Regions from separate parts of the Amycolatopsis ponsaeliensis genome, predicted to be linked through region 2. Evidence: riboswitches for the same ligand, from Rfam matches in the RefSeq annotation. Region 2 holds a riboswitch; the other holds the start of a gene.
The links. A riboswitch is a leader RNA that binds a small molecule or an ion and turns the genes downstream of it on or off. The one in region 2 is predicted to bind glycine.
Positions count from the first base shown of each region.

Region 1 (4,412 bases), on a different contig from region 2:
TACCAGGTCATGTCGCTGCCCACGATGATGCTCTTCTCGGGCGGCGAGCCGGTGACGACGATCGTCGGCGCCTACCCGAAGGCGCGGATCGAGGAGCGCCTCGACCAGGCCCTCTAGGGAGCGGTCGCCTTGACGAAGGTGTCGGCGACTTCCCGTCCGTACTGCTCGAGATCCAGCGCCGGGTCGGCCGCGTAGGCCGCGGCCACCCCGTCGATGGCCTGCGCGATGGACATCGCCATCACCTCCGGCGTGAAGGCGCCGAACAACCCCTCTGCCTGACCTTGCTTGAGCTGGCGGGCCAGTCCGTGCACCCGCATGTCGTCGACGAGGATCTTCGTCATCACCCAGCCCTCGGCGTCGTCGGCGTTGGCCGCCATCTCCGTCAGCACCCGGACGCACTCCGGGTACGCGCGCAGGAACGCGATCGACGTCTCGATGTGGGCCCGCAGGTAGCCGGGCCGGTCCGCCGGGTCGACCCCGCCGCCGGTGCGTTCCTTCAGGAACTCGTTCTTCGTCTCGACGACCGTGCTCAGCACGGACTGCATCAGGCCGGCCTTGTTCGTGAAGTGGTACGAGATCATCCGCGTGCTGCTGAGCCCCGCGCGGTCCTTGATCTTGGCGAACGTGGCTTTCCGGTAGCCGAGGTCGGCGATGACGCCGATGGTCGCGCCGATGATCTGGGCGCGGCGGGCCGCCTCGGCGGCGCTGAGCCCCATCTCGGCCAGGAGGTCGGTGTTTACTTGCATGAATAAAAGTTACTTGGCTGAGTAAAAGACGTCAAGAGGTTTGAACCACCGCGTCCGGGGTACGGCGAACGGCTCAAAGGCTCATCCGACCGTTGAGGCTTGCCGCGCGTCGCGTTGACCGGGGTACCCCGGGCGCTTACCGTCGAAGGAGGTAAATCGCCACGATGTGATTCACGGTCTGGGGCCGGATCGTGGCGATTGATCTCCGGCGGGTCCCGCTCCTGGGACCGTCCGGCTGTCATTCGCCGGCCGTCAGGTCGGGCGAGGGGAGGCTTGCGTGGTCGAGGCTGGTTCCGAGAAGCAGCCTGTTCAGGTCGCGGCCGGCGAACAGGGTGAACTGTTCCCCGACGATTCGCTGCCGGACGAGCTGGTGGGCTACCGCGGCCCGGCCGCGTGCCAGATCGCCGGGATCACCTACCGCCAGCTCGACTACTGGGCCCGGACGAAGCTGGTCGCACCCAGCATCCGCACGGCGCACGGCTCCGGCTCGCAGCGGCTGTACTCGTTCAAGGACATCCTGGTCCTCAAGGTCGTCAAGCGGCTGCTGGACACCGGGGTCTCCCTCCAGAACATCCGGGTCGCCGTCGACCACCTGCGCGTCCGAGGAGTCCGCGACCTCGCGCGCGTGACGCTCTTCTCCGACGGCACCACGGTCTACGAGTGCACCTCGCCGGAGGAGATCGTCGATCTGCTCCAGGGCGGCCAAGGTGTCTTCGGCATCGCGGTCAGCGGCGCCATGCAGGAGATCAGCGGCACCATCCACGAGTTCCAGGCCGAACGCGCCGACGGCGGCATCGTCGAGACGCACCAGCCGGACGAGCTGACCCAGCGCCGCAACGCACGCAAGACCGGGTGATCATCGCTGCGGGGATGCGAGTAAGGTTCCCCGTGCGGTCGACGAATCCGCGCGGGAGAGTCCGAGCCACACCTTGAGCTCGGCGCCGAAGGAGCAAGTCCTCCCCGGAACCTCTCAGGCACCCCGGACCGCGCGGACGAGACGCCTCTGGAAAGCGGGTCGTCAGGACACAGCCTGATGGCCCCGCCGACGGTGCAAGCCCGGCTCAACCTCGGGCGAAACTCTCAGGCGCCCTCGGGCACAGACAGAGTGGGGAGGCTCGGACAGCGTTTTTCGAGGATGCTGTCCGAGTCCGGCACCGCCCGTCCGCAGGAGGCCATCGTGGAGCCGTCACTCGCCTGCCTGGAGCAGGGCATCCCTTTCGCTGACCGGCACATCGGGCCCGGGCCGGACGAACTCCGCCGCATCCTCGACGTCATCGGCGTCGCTTCTCTCGACGAGCTCTCCGAGCGTGCTGTTCCCGAGTCTCTGCGCGCCTCCGCCGGGCCGCTCGAACTGCCCCCGGCTGCCACCGAAGCCCAGGCCCTCGCCGAACTCCGGGCGCTCGCCGCCCGCAACCGGCCCATGGCGCAGATGATCGGGCTCGGCTACCACGACACCGTCACGCCGCCCGTGATCCGGCGCAACGTCCTCGAGAACCCCGCCTGGTACACCGCCTACACGCCTTACCAGCCTGAGATCTCGCAAGGCCGGCTCGAAGCGCTGCTCAACTTCCAGACCATGGTCGCCGACCTCACCGGGCTGCCCGTCGCCAACGCGTCGATGCTCGACGAAGCCACCGCGGCCGCCGAAGCCATGACGCTCGTGCGGCGCGCCGGGAAGGCCGCGTCCAATCGGTTCGTCGTCGACCGGGACACCCTGCCGCAGACCCTCGCCGTCCTCCGGACCCGCGCCGAACCCCTCGGCATCGAACTCGTCGTCGAAGACCTCTCCCAGGGCCTGACCGGCCTCGGCCTCGGCGGGGACTTCTTCGGGGTCCTGCTGTCCTACCCGGGCGCGTCGGGCGCGGTGCACGAGCTCGACCTGACGATCTCCGAGGCCAAGAAGCACGGCGCCGCCGTGATCGTCGCCGCGGACCCGCTCGCCCTGACCCTGCTGCGGCCGCCGGGAGAGCTCGGTGCCGACGTCGCCGTCGGGTCCACGCAGCGGTTCGGCGTCCCGCTCGGCTTCGGCGGCCCGCACGCGGCCTACCTCGCGGTCCGGAAGGGCCTGGAGCGGCAGCTGCCGGGACGCCTGGTCGGCGTCTCGAAGGACGCGGACGGCGCACCCGCGTACCGGCTCGCCCTCCAGACGCGGGAACAGCACATCCGCCGCGAGAAGGCGACCTCGAACATCTGCACCGCGCAGGTCCTGCTCGCGGTGATGGCCTCGATGTACGCGGTGTACCACGGGCCCGAGGGCCTGCGTGGGATCGCGCTGCGCGCCCACCGGATGGCCACCGTGCTCGCCGCCGGCCTCGCCGAAGGCGGCGTCGACGTCGGGCACGGCGAGTTCTTCGACACCGTCACCGCGGCGGTGCCCGGCCGGGCGGCGGCCGTCGTCGCGGCGGCTCGCGACCTCGGCGTGAACCTGCGGCTCGTCGACGACGACCACGTCGGCGTCGCCTGCGACGAGACGACCACCCGGGAGCGGCTTTCCCTGGTGTGGAAGGCGTTCGGCGTCTCGGTGTCCGATGTGGATGGTCTCGACGCGGACACGGCGGACGCGCTCCCGGCGCCGCTGCGGCGCACCAGCGCGTTCCTCACCCACCCGGTGTTCCACGCCCACCGCTCGGAAACCGCGCTGCTGCGCTACCTGCGGCAGCTGGCGGACAAGGACGTCGCGCTCGACCGCAGCATGATCCCGCTCGGCTCGTGCACCATGAAGCTCAACGCCACCGCCGAAATGGAGCCGGTCACCTGGCCGGAGTTCGCCGGGCTGCACCCGTTCGCGCCCGCCGAGGACGCCGCCGGACTGCTGGAAGTGGTCGCCGACCTCGGCGCGTGGCTCGCGCGGATCACCGGCTACGACACGGTTTCCCTGCAACCCAACGCGGGCAGCCAGGGCGAGTTCGCCGGGCTGCTGGCCATCCGCGCCTACCACCGTTCACGCGGCGAAGGCGAGCGCGACGTCTGCCTGATCCCGGCGAGCGCCCACGGCACGAACGCGGCGAGCGCCGTGATGGCCGGCATGCGGGTGGTCGTCGTCCGCTGCGACGGCGACGGCAACATCGACCTCGCGCACTTGCGGTCCACTGTGGACGACCATCGCGCCGACCTGGCCGCGATCATGATCACCTACCCGTCCACGCACGGGGTGTACGAGGACACCGTCGGCGAGGTGTGCGCGCTGGTGCACGACGCGGGCGGGCAGGTGTACGTCGACGGCGCCAACCTGAACGCGCTCATCGGCGTGGCGCAGTACGGCCGGTTCGGCGCCGACGTCTCGCACCTCAACCTGCACAAGACGTTCTGCATCCCGCACGGCGGCGGCGGACCCGGCGTCGGCCCGATCGGCGTCCGCGCGCACCTGGCGCCGTTCCTGCCGAACCACCCGCTGCAGCCGGCGGCCGGTCCGGCGACCGGCGTCGGGCCGGTCAGCGCGGCGCCGTGGGGGAGCGCGTCGATCCTGCCGATTTCGTGGGCCTACGTCCGGATGATGGGCGCGGACGGCCTGCGCCGGGCGACGCTCGTGGCGGTGGCCAACGCCAACTACGTCGCTCGCCGCCTCGGGGAGCACTTCCCGGTGCTGTACGCGGGCCGTTCGGGCTTCGTGGCGCACGAATGCATCCTGGACCTGCGGCCCCTGACGAAGGCGACCGGCGTGACGGT
Region 1 covers NZ_JAPZLD010000099.1:5,424-9,835, forward strand. Annotated here, with positions in the region: gene trxA (thioredoxin) at 1-117, shown strand, start outside; gene QQ657_RS55825 (TetR/AcrR family transcriptional regulator) at 114-746, opposite strand; gene QQ657_RS55830 (MerR family transcriptional regulator) at 1,024-1,602, shown strand; glycine riboswitch at 1,645-1,743, shown strand; gene gcvP (aminomethyl-transferring glycine dehydrogenase) at 1,924-4,412, shown strand, end outside.
Region 1: another riboswitch for glycine. It lies ahead of gcvP (aminomethyl-transferring glycine dehydrogenase); the one in region 2 lies ahead of gcvP (aminomethyl-transferring glycine dehydrogenase).

Region 2 (4,412 bases):
CCACAGCACGGTCGAGCAGTTCGGCTCGGTCGACGTCGCGTTCAACAACGCGGGCATCTCCCCGCCGGAGGACGACTCCATCCTGACCACCGGCATCGAGGCGTGGGAGCGGGTCCAGCGCGTCAACCTGACGTCGGTGTTCCACTGCTGCAAGGCCGTCCTGCCGCACATGCAGCGCCAAGGTCGCGGTTCCATCATCAACACGGCGTCGTTCGTCGCGGTGATGGGCGCGGCGACGTCGCAGATCTCCTACACCGCGTCGAAGGGCGGGGTGCTGGCGATGAGCCGTGAGCTGGGCATCCAGTTCGCGCGGGAGAACATCCGCGTCAACGCGCTGTGCCCGGGGCCGGTGAACACGCCGCTGCTCAAGGAGCTGTTCGCGAAGGACCCGGAACGCGCGGCGCGGCGGCTGGTGCACGTGCCGGTCGGCCGGTTCGCCGAGCCCGAGGAGATCGCGGCGGCGGTGGCCTTCCTGGCCAGCGACGACGCCAGCTTCATCACGGCGTCCCAGTTCCTGGTCGACGGCGGCATCTCCGGCGCGTACGTCACCCCGCTCTAGCGGCGCGTCTTCTCCCCGGGTTTCCGCACGCCGTACACCTCCCGCAGGTACTTCCAGGCCGCGTTGAGGGTCTTGCGCTCTTCGGAGATCTGACGTTCGCGCCGCCGCAGGATGCGGGTGGCGACCTCGGCGGCGAGGAAGGCGCCGGCGGCGAAGGTCAGCGTGCCGACGATCAGGATGAGGGCGATCACGGTGGTGGTCATGGTGACCAGCGTCGATGCCGGGTGGGCGATTCGTCCCTGCGCAAAGCTAGCGGGTTTCGTTAGCTTTGTGAGGTGACGCACTGGCGCGCCGACGAGTGGGCGGAAGCGGTCCGGACCGGGATCCGCTCGCGCGGGCTCTCCCTGGACGAGGCCGCGAGACGCATCGGCGTCCCCACGTCGACGCTGCGCAGCTGGATCGAGCACCGGCACGCGCCGAAGGTGACCGTCTTCGACCACTGGGCGCAGCTCGCCGAGGTCACCGGGCTCGGGGAGGCCGAGCTGCTGCGCGTCGCCGGCGTGCTGCCCGAGAGCCTCGCCAGCCCGGTGCACGTGGCCCAAGCCGCGAAGGCGCTGCGGGAGGGCATCGACCAGGCCGGGCAGTTCCTCCGGCAGGCCACGGCGCTCGTGTACTCCTCGCCCGGCACGCAGGTGGCCAACCTGATCGCCGCGTCGCCGGTCGACTGGGAGATGCGGATCCGCTCGGCGACCCGCGGCGACGAGGTCCGCGTCACCTACCACCACTACGTCGGCGTCGTGGCGCCCCGGGACTTCCCCCACGACGACGCCGAGGTGCGCCGGATCCTCGAGCACGACGTCCTCGGCGAGCTGTGGCGGCCGCTCGGGCTCTACTGGCGGGTCGCCGAGGTGCACGACTGGCACGAGCCGCCGCGGCTGGTGATCCAGGTGCCCGAGCAGGAGGCGACGCGCCCGCCCGTGCCGTCGCCGGTCGTCGCCGCGCCGCCGGTCGTGGTGCTGTCGCCGATCTGGGGGTACGGCGAGCTGCTGGCGTCGCTGGTCGCCGACGGCCTCGGGTTCGGCAACGTCGACTTCCGCTACTTCGGCCTCCCGGACGCGATGGCCGACCGCGTCCGGATCACCGCCCGCGAGCTGGCCGAGCCCGCGCCGCGGCTGGTGCACTCGGTGCCGCCGATCATGCTGCTGCACGGCCTGGCCGTGCCCGACCTGACCGGACGGCTTCCGGTCGTCGTCCGCTACGGCCCCCGCATGCGCGGGCGGGCAGCGCGTATTTATCGCGAGCCGCTGCTCGAAGCCGGGTTCGCGGACCCCGAAGAGGGGGCACGCGCGATCGAAGCCGCCGTCGAGGCCGGGATCCCGCCGGGCTGCGCGTACTACGAGGTGACGCTCGACGACGAGGACGTCTTCGACGGCGACCGTCCCTCGCTGGACCGGCTCAACGACGCGGTGGCGTGGTACGCCGAGCAGATCGTCGAGCAGGTGCTGCTGGGGGCCGGCCACCCGCCGGTGCCGCTGGGCGGGCCGCTGAAACGGCTGGTCCTGCCGTCCGGCCGGGTCCGGCGGCCGCCCGCGCTGGCCGGTCAGGTGGTTCGCCGGGTCGCCGGGACGTCTTGAATGAGTCATTCAGGACCTCCGAAGACCTGAATGACTCATTCAAGACCTCCGGGGCCGGCGTTCGGAGCCTGATGTGGCGTTGCCCGTGTGAAGTAGACGGATCTCGAAGGCGGCAGGTACCGTAGCCGCCACAACTGCAGATCGGGCCGTCGAGCCGAGGCGGGAGAGCCCTCACGAAGTCAGTGGGGCACCGAAGGAGCAAACTCCCCGGAATCTCTCAGGTATCCGCTACCGCTTCGTGCGAGGCCACTCTGGAAAGCAGGCGCACCCGCGCCTCACCCAAGGTGAAAGCCGTGTCTGACACGGTGAAACTCTCAGGTGCCATGACAGAGGGGGAGTTCCCAGCGCACCGTTGTGCCCGGTGCCCGGCCCGAGGAGCTCCCGATCACCTCTACGCAGTTCGACGCCCGCCACATCGGCCCGTCCGAGGCCGAGCGCGCGAAAATGCTCGCCGAGTGCGGTTACGGAAGCCTGGACGCCCTCGTCGGCGCCGCCGTCCCGAGCGCCATCCGCGCCACCCGTGACCTGCGGCTCCCGCCCGCCGCGTCCGAAGAGGAAGCCACCGCGGAGCTGCGCGCTCTCGCCGCGCGCAACCGCCCGATGACGCAGATGATCGGCCTGGGCTACTCCGACACCGTCACCCCCGGCGTGATCCGCCGCAACGTCCTCGAGAACCCCGCTTGGTACACGGCGTACACGCCCTACCAGCCGGAAATCTCCCAGGGCCGGCTCGAAGCGCTGCTCAACTTCCAGACGATGGTCGCCGACCTGACCGGCCTGGCCACCGCGAACGCGTCCCTGCTGGACGAGTCGACCGCCGTCGCCGAGGCCGTCACGCTGATGCGCCGCGCGTCGAAGTCCAAGTCGAACAAGGTCGTGCTGGACGCCGAGTGCCTGCCGCAGACCATCGCCGTCGTGCGGACCCGCGTCGAGGCCCTCGGCATCGAGGTCGAGGTCCGTGACCTGCTCACCGGCCTCCCGGACGACTTCTTCGGCGTCGTCGCCCAGTACCCCGGCGCGTCCGGCGTGCTGCGCGGACGCGGCTTCTACCACGCGATTTCCGAGTCGGCGAAGGCCGCGGGCGCGCTGTTCACCGTCGCCGCCGACCTCCTCGCCCTGACGCTGATCACCGCCCCCGGCGAGTTCGGTGCCGACGTCGCCGCCGGCTCGACGCAGCGCTTCGGCGTCCCGCTCGGCTACGGCGGCCCGCACGCCGGGTACATGTCCGTCCGCTCCGGCCTCGAGCGCTCGCTGCCCGGGCGCCTGGTCGGCGTCTCGGTCGACGCCGACGGCAACTCCGCCTACCGGCTGGCGCTGCAGACCCGTGAGCAGCACATCCGCCGCGAGAAGGCGACGTCCAACATCTGCACCGCGCAGGTCCTCCCGGCCGTGCTGGCCGCGATGTACGCGGTCTACCACGGCCCGGACGGCCTCAAGCGGATCGCCCAGCGCGTCCACGGCCTGGCCGCGGGCTTCGCGGAGGCTCTCCGGAAGACCGGTGTCGAGGTCGTGCACGAGTCCTTCTTCGACACGGTCGTCGCGCGCGTCCCCGGCCAGGCCGCCGAGGTCCACGCGGCCGCCCGCGAGGCCGGGATCAACCTCGGCCACATCGACGCCGACCACGTGCGGGTCGCCTTCGACGAGGTCAGCACCCCGGCGATCACCACGAAGGTCCTGCGTGCGTTCGGCGTCGAGGCGGACGTCGAAGACGGCGTCGCCCTGCCGAACGGCCTGGCCCGCGAGAGCGGCTTCATGGGCCACGAGGTCTTCGGCAGCCACCGCTCCGAGACGGCGATGCTGCGCTACCTGCGCCGCCTGTCCGACCAGGACTACGCGCTCGACCGCGGCATGATCCCGCTCGGCTCCTGCACGATGAAGCTCAACGCCACCAGCGAGATGGAGCCGATCAGCTGGCGCGAGTTCGCCGGCATCCACCCCTTCGCGCCAGCCGAAGACGCCGAGGGTTACCACACGCTCGTGGGGCAGCTCGCGGACTGGCTGGCCGAGGTCACCGGCTACGACAAGGTGTCGCTGCAGCCGAACGCGGGCAGCCAGGGCGAGCTGGCCGGGCTCCTCGCGATCCGCGCCTACCACCGCGCGAACGGCGACGACGCTCGCGACGTCTGCCTGATCCCGTCGTCCGCGCACGGCACCAACGCCGCGTCCGCGGTGCTCGCCGGGATGCGCGTGGTCGTCGTCAAGTGCACCGACGAGGGCAACGTCGACCTGGCCGACCTGCGGTCCAAGGTGGACACCCACCGGGACACCCTGGCCGCGAT
Region 2 covers NZ_JAPZLD010000012.1:167,117-171,528, reverse strand. Annotated here, with positions in the region: gene QQ657_RS19945 (3-oxoacyl-ACP reductase) at 1-559, shown strand, start outside; gene QQ657_RS19940 (hypothetical protein) at 556-762, opposite strand; gene QQ657_RS19935 (helix-turn-helix domain-containing protein) at 835-2,133, shown strand; glycine riboswitch at 2,284-2,377, shown strand; gene gcvP (aminomethyl-transferring glycine dehydrogenase) at 2,518-4,412, shown strand, end outside.